Regions from separate parts of the Paenibacillus sp. S28 genome, predicted to be linked through region 2. Evidence: a T-box and tRNA genes for the amino acid it is inferred to sense, from the RefSeq annotation. Region 2 holds a T-box; the other regions hold tRNA genes.
What was found. The T-box of region 2 lies ahead of leuS (leucine--tRNA ligase). A T-box ahead of a tRNA ligase gene usually reads a tRNA of that ligase, here a tRNA-Leu.
Positions count from the first base shown of each region.

Region 1: it has a tRNA-Leu gene. The T-box ahead of leuS (leucine--tRNA ligase) is inferred to sense a tRNA for this amino acid. The anticodon was not compared.
Region 3: it has a tRNA-Leu gene. The T-box ahead of leuS (leucine--tRNA ligase) is inferred to sense a tRNA for this amino acid. The anticodon was not compared.

Region 1 covers NZ_JACVTM010000010.1:168,980-172,249, forward strand. The annotation lists gene IAE55_RS22915 (SprT family protein) at 1-167, shown strand, start outside; tRNA gene IAE55_RS22920 (tRNA-Asn) at 199-274, shown strand; tRNA gene IAE55_RS22925 (tRNA-Ser) at 282-370, shown strand; gene tlp (small acid-soluble spore protein Tlp) at 843-1,052, opposite strand; tRNA gene IAE55_RS22935 (tRNA-Glu) at 1,246-1,320, shown strand; tRNA gene IAE55_RS22940 (tRNA-Lys) at 1,516-1,591, shown strand; tRNA gene IAE55_RS22945 (tRNA-Leu) at 1,623-1,708, shown strand; gene IAE55_RS22950 (ThuA domain-containing protein) at 1,867-2,523, shown strand; gene IAE55_RS22955 (SDR family NAD(P)-dependent oxidoreductase) at 2,527-3,192, shown strand; gene IAE55_RS22960 (SDR family oxidoreductase) at 3,220-3,270, shown strand, end outside.
Region 2 covers NZ_JACVTM010000002.1:212,328-215,597, reverse strand. The annotation lists gene leuS (leucine--tRNA ligase) at 1-1,339, opposite strand, end outside; T-box leader at 1,450-1,685, opposite strand; gene IAE55_RS05365 (helix-turn-helix domain-containing protein) at 1,864-3,270, shown strand, end outside.
Region 3 covers NZ_JACVTM010000002.1:372,563-375,832, forward strand. The annotation lists gene IAE55_RS06060 (YitT family protein) at 1-643, opposite strand, end outside; gene IAE55_RS06065 (hypothetical protein) at 856-1,020, shown strand; tRNA gene IAE55_RS06070 (tRNA-Met) at 1,130-1,206, shown strand; tRNA gene IAE55_RS06075 (tRNA-Ile) at 1,245-1,321, shown strand; tRNA gene IAE55_RS06080 (tRNA-Leu) at 1,347-1,432, shown strand; tRNA gene IAE55_RS06085 (tRNA-Leu) at 1,585-1,670, shown strand; gene IAE55_RS06090 (uracil-DNA glycosylase) at 1,834-2,502, shown strand; gene IAE55_RS06095 (hypothetical protein) at 2,535-2,945, shown strand; gene IAE55_RS06100 (AI-2E family transporter) at 2,977-3,270, opposite strand, start outside.

The DNA.
Region 1 (3,270 bases), on a different contig from region 2:
CTTCGGCACGCGAGCGTAAGGTTCAGCCTTACCGGTACCAGCTGGTGTGCCGCCAGTGCGGGATGGTATATCTGCGCAAACGCAAGGTCGATCCTCGCCGTTACCGGTGCGGGAAATGCGCTGGAAATCTTCGCTTGAACAAGCTTGACTCCGCTACAAAATCATGATAAATTATTTGGTGTTACCATATAACAATGTTCCCTGATAGCTCAGTTGGTAGAGCACTCGACTGTTAATCGAGTTGTCACAGGTTCGAGTCCTGTTCGGGGAGCCAGTTTCTTGGAGAGATACCCAAGTGGCTATAAGGGGACCCTCTGCTAAGGGGTTAGACTGCGTAAGCGGTGCGAGGGTTCGAATCCCTCTCTCTCCGTTTTGAGATACTTCGTAAGAAAGCTCCCACCGCCTTTGCGGCTGGGGGCTTTTTGGTGTAAAGGGATGAGAACCCTCGGGGGAGGGTTCGTCGGAGCATAAGCTTCGGGAGGATAGGCTTCGCAGTCTCGAACGAAGTGAGAGTATCCCTCTCTCTCCGTTTTGAGATACTTCGTAAGAAAGCTCCCACCGCTTTTGCGGCTGGGGGCTTTTTGGTGTAAAGGGATGAGGACCCTCGGGGAGGGTTCGTCGGAGCATAAGCTTCGGGAGGATAGGCATCGCAGTCTCGAACGAAGTGAGAGTATCCCTCTCTCTCCGTTTTGAGATACTTCGTAAGAAAGCTCCCACCGCTTTTGCGGCTGGGGGCTTTTTGGTGTAAAGGGATGAGGACCCTCGGGGAGGGTTCGTCGGAGCAACAAAACAACCCCCATCCATCATTGGACAGGGGGCTGCTTGGGCAAATCCTCAAAGCTTTATTTTTCGTCTTCGTACTCTTCCCGCATGCCTTCAATCGCTCTTTCGCGCTTGGCGTTTTTGTGCTGAAGGTTGTGTACTTCCTGACCGGAAATTTCCTCGGCGTGTTCGGCCAAATAATCGTTGGTTTCGTTAATGTTGTCCTGCGTGTTGATAATGGCGGTTTTGATCTTTTCCGCGTTATCAGAACGGTCGTCTGGTTTAGCCATTGATTTTGTCTCCTTGTCGTGTGTTGATGTCATTGACGTGTATAGGATGCCAAATAAGGGACGATTTTATGCCCGGGCATAGGAGAGAAATGGCAACGACACAATTTTTAAAAATATTACAAAAAGGGCTTGCCAACCTTTTTTGTTCTATGCTATACTCAGTCTTGTCGTCAAGAAAGTGATGTTACGATATGGCCCGTTGGTCAAGGGGTTAAGACACCTCCCTTTCACGGAGGTAACATGGGTTCGAATCCCATACGGGTCACCACTTTCATTGCTTGCAACAGGGATGAGAACCCAAGATGGGTTCGTCGAAGCGCTGCATCGTTAGGATCAGCTTCGCAGTCTCGAACGAAGTGAGAGTATCCCATACGGGTCACCACTTTCATTGCTTGCAGCAGAATAAGAATTCCAATATCTGTACCATCTATAGCTTATGGGCGCACAGGTTGTGGATCATCGAGAGCCATTAGCTCAGTTGGTAGAGCACCTGACTTTTAATCAGGGTGTCGAAGGTTCGAGTCCTTCATGGCTCACCAGTTTTTTTAAATAGCAGTTCCCTTTAAACGTGCGGTAGTGGTGGAATGGCAGACACGCTATCTTGAGGGGGTAGTGGGCGTACGCCCGTGGAGGTTCGAGTCCTCTCTACCGCACCATAATTTGATTAATGACAATCCTTGCGAATGGGCAAGGATTTTTTTGTTATATCCGTATTCTGCATTATTGGACCTGGAACTGGGCTTGCGTGGCAAGCGGGTTTCTGGAATACTGGGAGTAATATACTTTGCAAACGCTGTCAAAGGAGGGGAACATCGTGAACATACTCGTATTATGCGACGATCAATGGCATCCGGCCGATGTAGTGAAGGGAGGCTTAGAGCCGCTTCGGGCAGGCGGGTTCAATTTTCACTACATTTTGGAAACCGATGCCGAATGGCAGGACTCGCTGGAAAGGTTGCTTACGGAATATGATTTGCTGATCTTGGCGAAATCCAATCGGGTCTCCGCGGTAAAAGAGCAACCGTGGCTCACAGCCCAAGCCGGTGGTCTGCTGCAGCGTTACGTCAGCGGGGGTGGCGGTCTGCTCGTTCTGCACTCCGGTACGGTGGGTTACCGGGACATGGAGGATGTGCGCGGGCTGGTCGGCGGAGTCTTTCATCACCATCCGGAGCAGTGTCCGGTCACGGTCGAGCCTGTACAAGACACGGAGATTACCCGGGGAGTCCAGGCCTTCACGTTGCAAGACGAGCACTATTTCATGGATATGACCGACCTGAGTGACGTGAATATATTTATGGTGACCCGGTCGGAACAGGGGGAGCAGCCGGGCGGATGGACCCGAACGGAAGGCGAGGGAAGGGTTTGTGTGCTGACACCCGGCCACAATTTGGCGGTTTGGCTGCATCCGGGCTACCAGCAGCTCCTGCGGCAAGCATTGACGTGGACCGCATCAGCGCCGAAGGGAGAATAAATCATGGACCAGGTTGTTTTGATTACGGAAGTTCACCGTCCGTGGGAATGCGCACTAGTTCAGGAATTCGCCAAAAAGGGATGGAGCGTCATGGCGTGCAGTCTCGTTCCCGAAGAGGAATTTCAGGACGCCTTTGATACGGATAAAATACGTATCTTCACGATGGATACAAGGTCCAGAGAATCGGTGCAGCAGGCAGCCCGGCGGATTCAGGAACATACCAGCCGGGTGGATCTGCTCATTTGCGGAACGGCATCCAGCCAGGGGAGGGAGGCGGCCGGAATCGCCCAAATGTCGGCGGATCTCGTATTGGAAGATTACCAGGCGAATACGCTAGGTCCGATTCGTGTCATCGAGGCGTGCCTGCCACTTATGGATAACGGGCTGCGAAGAATCGCGCTGCTGTCCGATGTCCAGGGCAGTTTGGGGCTTGGCCTTTCGGGGGCAGGGACAGGATACGCGATGTCCAAAGCTGCCCTGCATATGGCGTACACCATGCTGCATAGAGATCTGAGCGGCAAGGGGTTCACGTTCCGGCTGTTTGAGCCTGGATCGGAGCTTGAAACGGGGGCTTCGGCTGAAGCGGCGGCGGCTTATTTTACCGGGGCCCGGGAGGATGAAGAGCGGGTAGTTATGCTGGATTGGCGGGGACAGGAGATTCCTTTATAGCGGGCTTTAAAAAGGAGGTGCTTACGGGTGAGCAGGAGCAGAATTGCCGTTGTTACAGGCGCGGACCGGGGGTTGGGA
Region 2 (3,270 bases):
TCATTGTGCCGTCCTCCAGATGCAGAATCGGAATCGGCTCGCCCCAATAGCGCTGGCGGCTGAACAGCCAGTCACGCAGGCGGTAGGTTACCTTGCCCTGGCCTTTGCCGTTCTCCTCAAGCCACGCGATCATTGCAGCGATGGCTTCTTCGGTGTGCAGTCCGTTCAGCGGGCCCGAGTTTACATGCTCTCCGTCCCCGGTATAAGCTTCCTCCTGCACGTTTCCGCCTTTGACCACTTCGACGATGTTCAAGCCGAATTTCTTGGCGAATTCCCAGTCGCGGGAATCATGCCCCGGCACCGCCATAATGGCTCCGGTTCCGTAGCCTGCCAGCACGTAATCCGCAATCCAGATCGGGAGCATCTCGCCGCTCACCGGATTGACGGCATAGGCTCCGGTAAACACACCGGTTTTGTCTTTGGCCAAATCGGTGCGCTCCAGATCGCTCTTGCGGGCTGCCTGCTCCTGGTAGGCCTTCACCGCATCCTTCTGTTCAGGCGTCGTAATGCGCTCTACCAGCTCCTGTTCGGGAGCGAGCACGCAATAAGTAGCGCCAAACAGCGTGTCGGGACGGGTCGTAAATACCGTCAGCTTGGCGTCATGCCCCTCGATGTCGAACTGCACTTCAGCGCCCTTCGATCTTCCGATCCAGTTGCGCTGCATATCCTTCAGGCTTTCGCTCCAATCCAGGTCATCCAGATCTTCCAGCAGCCGGTCGGCATACTCGGTAATCTTCAGAATCCATTGGCGCATCGGCTTGCGGACGACCGGATGGCCGCCGCGCTCGCTCTTCCCGTCGATGACTTCCTCGTTGGCCAGTACGGTCCCGAGGGCTTCACACCAGTTCACAGGCACTTCGGCAACATAGGCAAGGCCGCGTTTGTACAGCTGGATGAAAATCCACTGCGTCCATTTATAATATTCCGGATCGGTCGTGCTGATCTCGCGGTCCCAGTCATAAGAGAAGCCGAGCGACTTGATCTGACGCCGGAACGTGTTAATGTTCTTGATCGTGATTTCCCGAGGGTGCTCGCCCTTATCCATCGCATGCTGCTCCGCCGGCAGGCCGAATGCGTCCCAACCCATCGGATGCAGCACGTTATAGCCCTTCATCCGTTTGAAGCGGGAAACGATGTCCGTCGCCGTGTACCCTTCCGGGTGGCCGACATGAAGCCCGGCTCCGGACGGGTAAGGAAACATATCCAGCGCGTAAAATTTCGGCTTTTCAGGATCCTCTGTCGTCTTGAATGTGTGATGCTCATCCCAATACTTCTGCCATTTCGGTTCAATCACCTTGTGCTGGTAGCCCTGGCCTTGAACCTGCTCTTGGTTACTCATGCTCATTTGCCTCCTAAAGTGCGCCCGCTGCCCGCCCGTTATTCCGGGACGGCACGGCGCTCGTCTTTCATGTTTGCAACAAAAAAACCTCTCATCCATAGCGTATCATCGCTAGGGACGAGAGGTTTGATTCCCGTGGTACCACCCTAGTTAGCGGAGGACATGCTTTATCCCCGCTCCCTTTGCACCCTTAACGCGGGTGAATCGATGATCTTTGACGCGTTCTGAACGCGCTTCACATCATAGCTCAAAGGCGAGTTCATCCCAAATCGTCAACCGGCTTGCACCCCCCGCCGGCTCTCTGTATGACATCCCTGGAACTAATACCCCTTATCATCGCTTCATTTGCAGTTTTTCATGGTTGAAACATTGAAACATATTATATATAAAAAAATCCATCGAGTCAACGTATCCAGCCTGGCGGACAAGCCCCGCTTTTCCCGCCAAAAAACCCGCCAGCCGGAATTATTCCATGTCCGATAGGGAATTTTTTGTTATGATTGAACCAAAGGGAGGCGGAAAGTTTGAAGCGTAACCTCAGAAGGTACTTGAAATCGAAGCTGTTTTTGAAATATATATGGTCTTATCTGTTTATTTTGCTGCTTCCTCTCGTTTTTGTAACCGTCTTCATCTACCAAAGCGCCGCGGGCAACCTCCGGGAGGAAATCGAGCAAAGCCATCTGAACCAGCTGACGCAGGCGGAAAGCATCGTCGACGGCCGTATGAAGGAGCTCGGCGACATCGCCTCAAGGATCGCCTACGACGACCGCCTGATCTCTTACCGGGTCCATGATCCGTTCTATTCCCGGGAGGCGATCGACGCTCTGGATCAATATAAGTCAACCAGCTCCATCATCGGAGATGTATTTTTATATTTTCATCATGACGACCGGATTTACTCCTCGCAGGGGCTTAGCAGCCTGGACGTGTTCAGCGAGAAGTACATATTCCAGAATTGGTCCAAAGACAGCCTGATGGGCGATTTAAACGACGTGTCTTTTCCCACTATGCGTCCGGCGGACCGGGTGATCCGGGGCACTTACAGGCAGCAGTCGCTGCTTGCCTACCTGGTGCCGATTACGCCGAACAGCCCGAATCCCCACGCAACGGTCATGTATTTGATCGATGAGTCGGAGCTCACGGGTCTGATCGATTCCATTCTGGGCAGCTACAAGGGGCTGGCGTACATTTTCGACAACCACGGACAGGTGCTGGCCGCCAACAATCACGGCGAAACGATCAACGGCCTGGACACGGGACATCTGTTTTCCCTCGATCCGGGCATTCACAGCGTGGAGCTGGGCGGAAAAGCGCATTCCGTCGTGTCCACCAAATCGGACATGAACGGCTGGACGTATGTGACGCTGATGCCAAGCGATCAGTTTTTCAGCAGCGTGCTGCACATCCGCAGCTTTATCATCATGCTGTTCAGCATCGTGGTGCTGGCAGGCATCGGCATCGCCCTGCTTCTGGCCCGCAGACAATATCACCCGATTTCGGCCCTAGTCGATTTCGCCAATTCGAAGTCCAGAAACGACCGGGGAACGGGAGATGCGCTCCTTCCGGGCAATGAACTGGAGCATATCCGCTCCGCGCTGCAGGAATACAGCTCCCGTGCCGACCTACAGGAACCGTACGCCCGGAATCATCTCCTGCTGAGACTGCTCCAGCAGGGAGAAGACCGGGAGCTCGAGCCGGATCTGCTGGAAGCCTTTAATATCAGGTTTGACCGTTCGCAGTTTTTTGTCATCGCCATGGAACGAGGCGAGCTTGCTGACCCTTCCCAGGATTACCAGGATTGGCAGACGCTCGCTTCCCTCCTAGCTGAAGTGGACATCCCCGGGCTCCGGGCATCCGCTTACAGCGTGGAGCTGCCGCGCCGGGACCAGATGGCCCTCATTGTCTGCTTTGACCCGCACCCGGCGATGGAG
Region 3 (3,270 bases), 160 kb from region 2:
TTTCCTCGTATTCGTTCGAGATGATGGTGACCGACTTGGACTCGTTCAAGCCCTCGACCACAATATCCATCACTTTGGAGGCCATATAGTATGTAAATATGGAGTACATCGCGGAATCCCAACCGAAAACGAATCCGGCAACAATGAAAATGAAGACGTTCATGATCATGATGATTTGGCCGACCGGCATGCGGAGCCTTTTAGACAGCAGAATCGCGACAATTTCGGTTCCGTCGAGCGAGCCGCCGAAACGGATGACGAGTCCGACGCCAAGGCCGAGAATAAGGCCGCCGAACAGGACCGCTAATATTTTCTCATTGGTAAAAGGACTGACATGATGCAGCAGCTGCGTCGTTACAGACATGACGGCGATGCCGTAAAGGGTAGAGAAGGCGAACGTTTTTCCGATCTGCTTGTATCCCAGAAATAAAAAGGGGAGGTTGATAATAAACAGAAAAATACCGAGCGGAAAGGTCGTCACTTTGGATAAGACGATCGAAATCCCGGTGATGCCGCCATCGATGATTTCATTGGGAACCAGAAATACCTCGAGCGCGACGGCCATAAGTACGGCCCCCACCGTAATAAATACAAATTTTTTGACCAGATCCGCAAAAGACAGCTTTTTATGTGTTTTTGCCATGGACATTCCCCGCTTTCCTGAAAATTAAAATGTTAAACAACTTAGTTATCAGTATAAACGATTTTTCCGCTCAGCACAAAGCAATCTCGCTTTTTTTCGAACGTTTTCGACATTTTACTAGCCGAGATTTCTGCTGCTATGAATGAACCATGGCGTTTGCGGCAACAATAGGCATCAAAACCAGCTCATCTATGAAAGGAGGGTTAGCAGCAATGCGGTGGGTGTATTTCGGCAAGCTCTACCGGACGAAGTTCCAGGCAGGGTGCCTGGCGAAGAGGCTGGAGCAGGACAGCTGGATCTACGGTTATGAAGAGCCGCGGATCGTTGAAATTTTCCGTTCAAGGAGAGGCAGGTACGGTGTCCGCTTTTTGCCGTGACATGGGCAGGCCCCAGGGTGTCCTAACGCCAATTCCATAAATAAATACTTGACGCAGTGGGTACATATGCTGTATATTAATTCTTGTCGCTATTTGATATGGTTAATGACGCGGGGTGGAGCAGTCCGGTAGCTCGTCGGGCTCATAACCCGAAGGCCGCAGGTTCAAATCCTGCCCCCGCAACCAATTTAACAGCCATTATCTGTACGGTATATACTTGATCAGGGCCCTTAGCTCAGTTGGTTAGAGCGGTCGGCTCATAACCGACTGGTCGGGGGTTCGAGTCCCTCAGGGCCCACCATATAGCAATATGCAAGAAACAGCATGCCGGGGTGGCGGAATTGGCAGACGCACAGGACTTAAAATCCTGCGGTAGGTGACTATCGTACCGGTTCGAGCCCGGTCCTCGGCATACAGGTAAACCATTCGAAGGAAGCCGGTTCAGTCTTTGACTGAGCCGGTTTTTTTGTGCTCATGGCCGGTAAAAGGAATGGGAATTAAAGGATTGCCGGTATGGGTAAAACATGTTATATTAAATTTTGTCGTCACAAAAGTGATAGACAAGCCGGGATGGCGGAATTGGCAGACGCACAGGACTTAAAATCCTGCGGTAGGTGACTACCGTACCGGTTCGAGCCCGGTTCTCGGCATTGGATTGGAACAAGTTGAACAGGGTAAGCTGGTCCGGATCGGGGCCGGCTTATTTTTTTAGCTGCCGTTTAATGCGGTCTAACTTTCATTGAATGTGCGTCGGCAGACGTTTTTCTATAAAAATAGGTTTATATATTTACGAGAGAGGAGAAATGCTTCATGATATTTAATAACGATTGGGACGAGCAGCTGAAGGAAGAAACCGAAAAGGACTATTTTCAGGAATTCCGTTATAAGCTGGCCAAGGAATACAAGCTTCACAAAGTGTACCCGCCGAAAGAGGACCTCTTTAAAGCGCTCAAGCTGACCCCATATGAGGATACCAAAGTGGTCATTTTGGGACAGGATCCTTATCATGGACCCGGACAGGCCCACGGCCTTAGCTTTTCGGTCAAACCCGGCGTGCGGATTCCGCCTTCCCTCGTGAACATTTACAAAGAGCTGCACAGCGATCTTGGTGTACCGATTCCAAACCATGGAACGCTGGTGCATTGGGCCGAGCAAGGGGTGCTGCTGCTCAATACGGTGCTGACCGTCCGGGATGGCGAGGCAAATTCGCATAAAGGATTAGGATGGGAGCGATTTACCGATGCTGTCATTGAGAAGCTGAATGAGCGGGATAAGCCGGTCGTGTTCATTCTATGGGGAAGCCATGCCCAGAAAAAAGGAGCTTTTATCGATCGGAAAAAGCATCTGGTGATCCAGTCGGTTCACCCGAGTCCACTGTCGGTGCACCGCGGTTTTTTTGGAAGCAGGCCGTTTTCCAAAGCCAACGCATTTTTAGCAGCCCATGGGATCAAGCCGGTCGATTGGGCGATTCCTGACAGGTAACTCATTTTCATGCGAAAGGAGGCGAAAGGGCCATGAAGAACTGGATCGGCAGGCGGGTTACTATCTTGTGCAACGACAAGCTGCATTCCCGGGTCAAGGGGACGCTTCGCAAGTGGGATGAACATAACGAATGGCTCGTGCTCGGGCCGCACGACCTGAAGCTGCCGTTTGGCGAGGTTTGTACGATCCGGCTTCTTCCCGAAGGGAAAAATGCCCCTGACGCCGCGCCTCATTCGGTCGGATACATCATGAAGGACAAACGGCAGTTCGATAACGCCGTGTTGTTCGGGTCCGAGGTCATGATCTGGCGGAAGGACCGTCTGGAAGCATACAGGGCCACCCTGAGCTCGCATAATGCGGAGACGGTGACCCTGTCGGACGGCCGGACTTTTCGGAAAGCGGAGTGCACTTGCGTTGTCCGGTCATTGCGTGGCATGCTGTGAGACATTGGTCCTGCGGCATGCTTTTTTTTCCTCACTCTTTCGTGTCATCTACCTTTTCCGCCAAAAATAGCCCATACCCCCGGACGATAATGATCTTGGCGATCATATAGACGGGAATGGCCAAAATGACGCCGACGATCCCGGATACGTCTCCGCCGATCAGCAGCAGGACGATGGCCGTCATCGGATGAATGTCAAGCTGCTTGCCGTAAATAATCGGCGTCAGCAGATTATCCTGGATCTGCTGGGAGATGATGATCACGACGAGCGACCATACGGCAACGGAAGGCGAATCGATAAAACCGATGATAACGACCGGAATGGC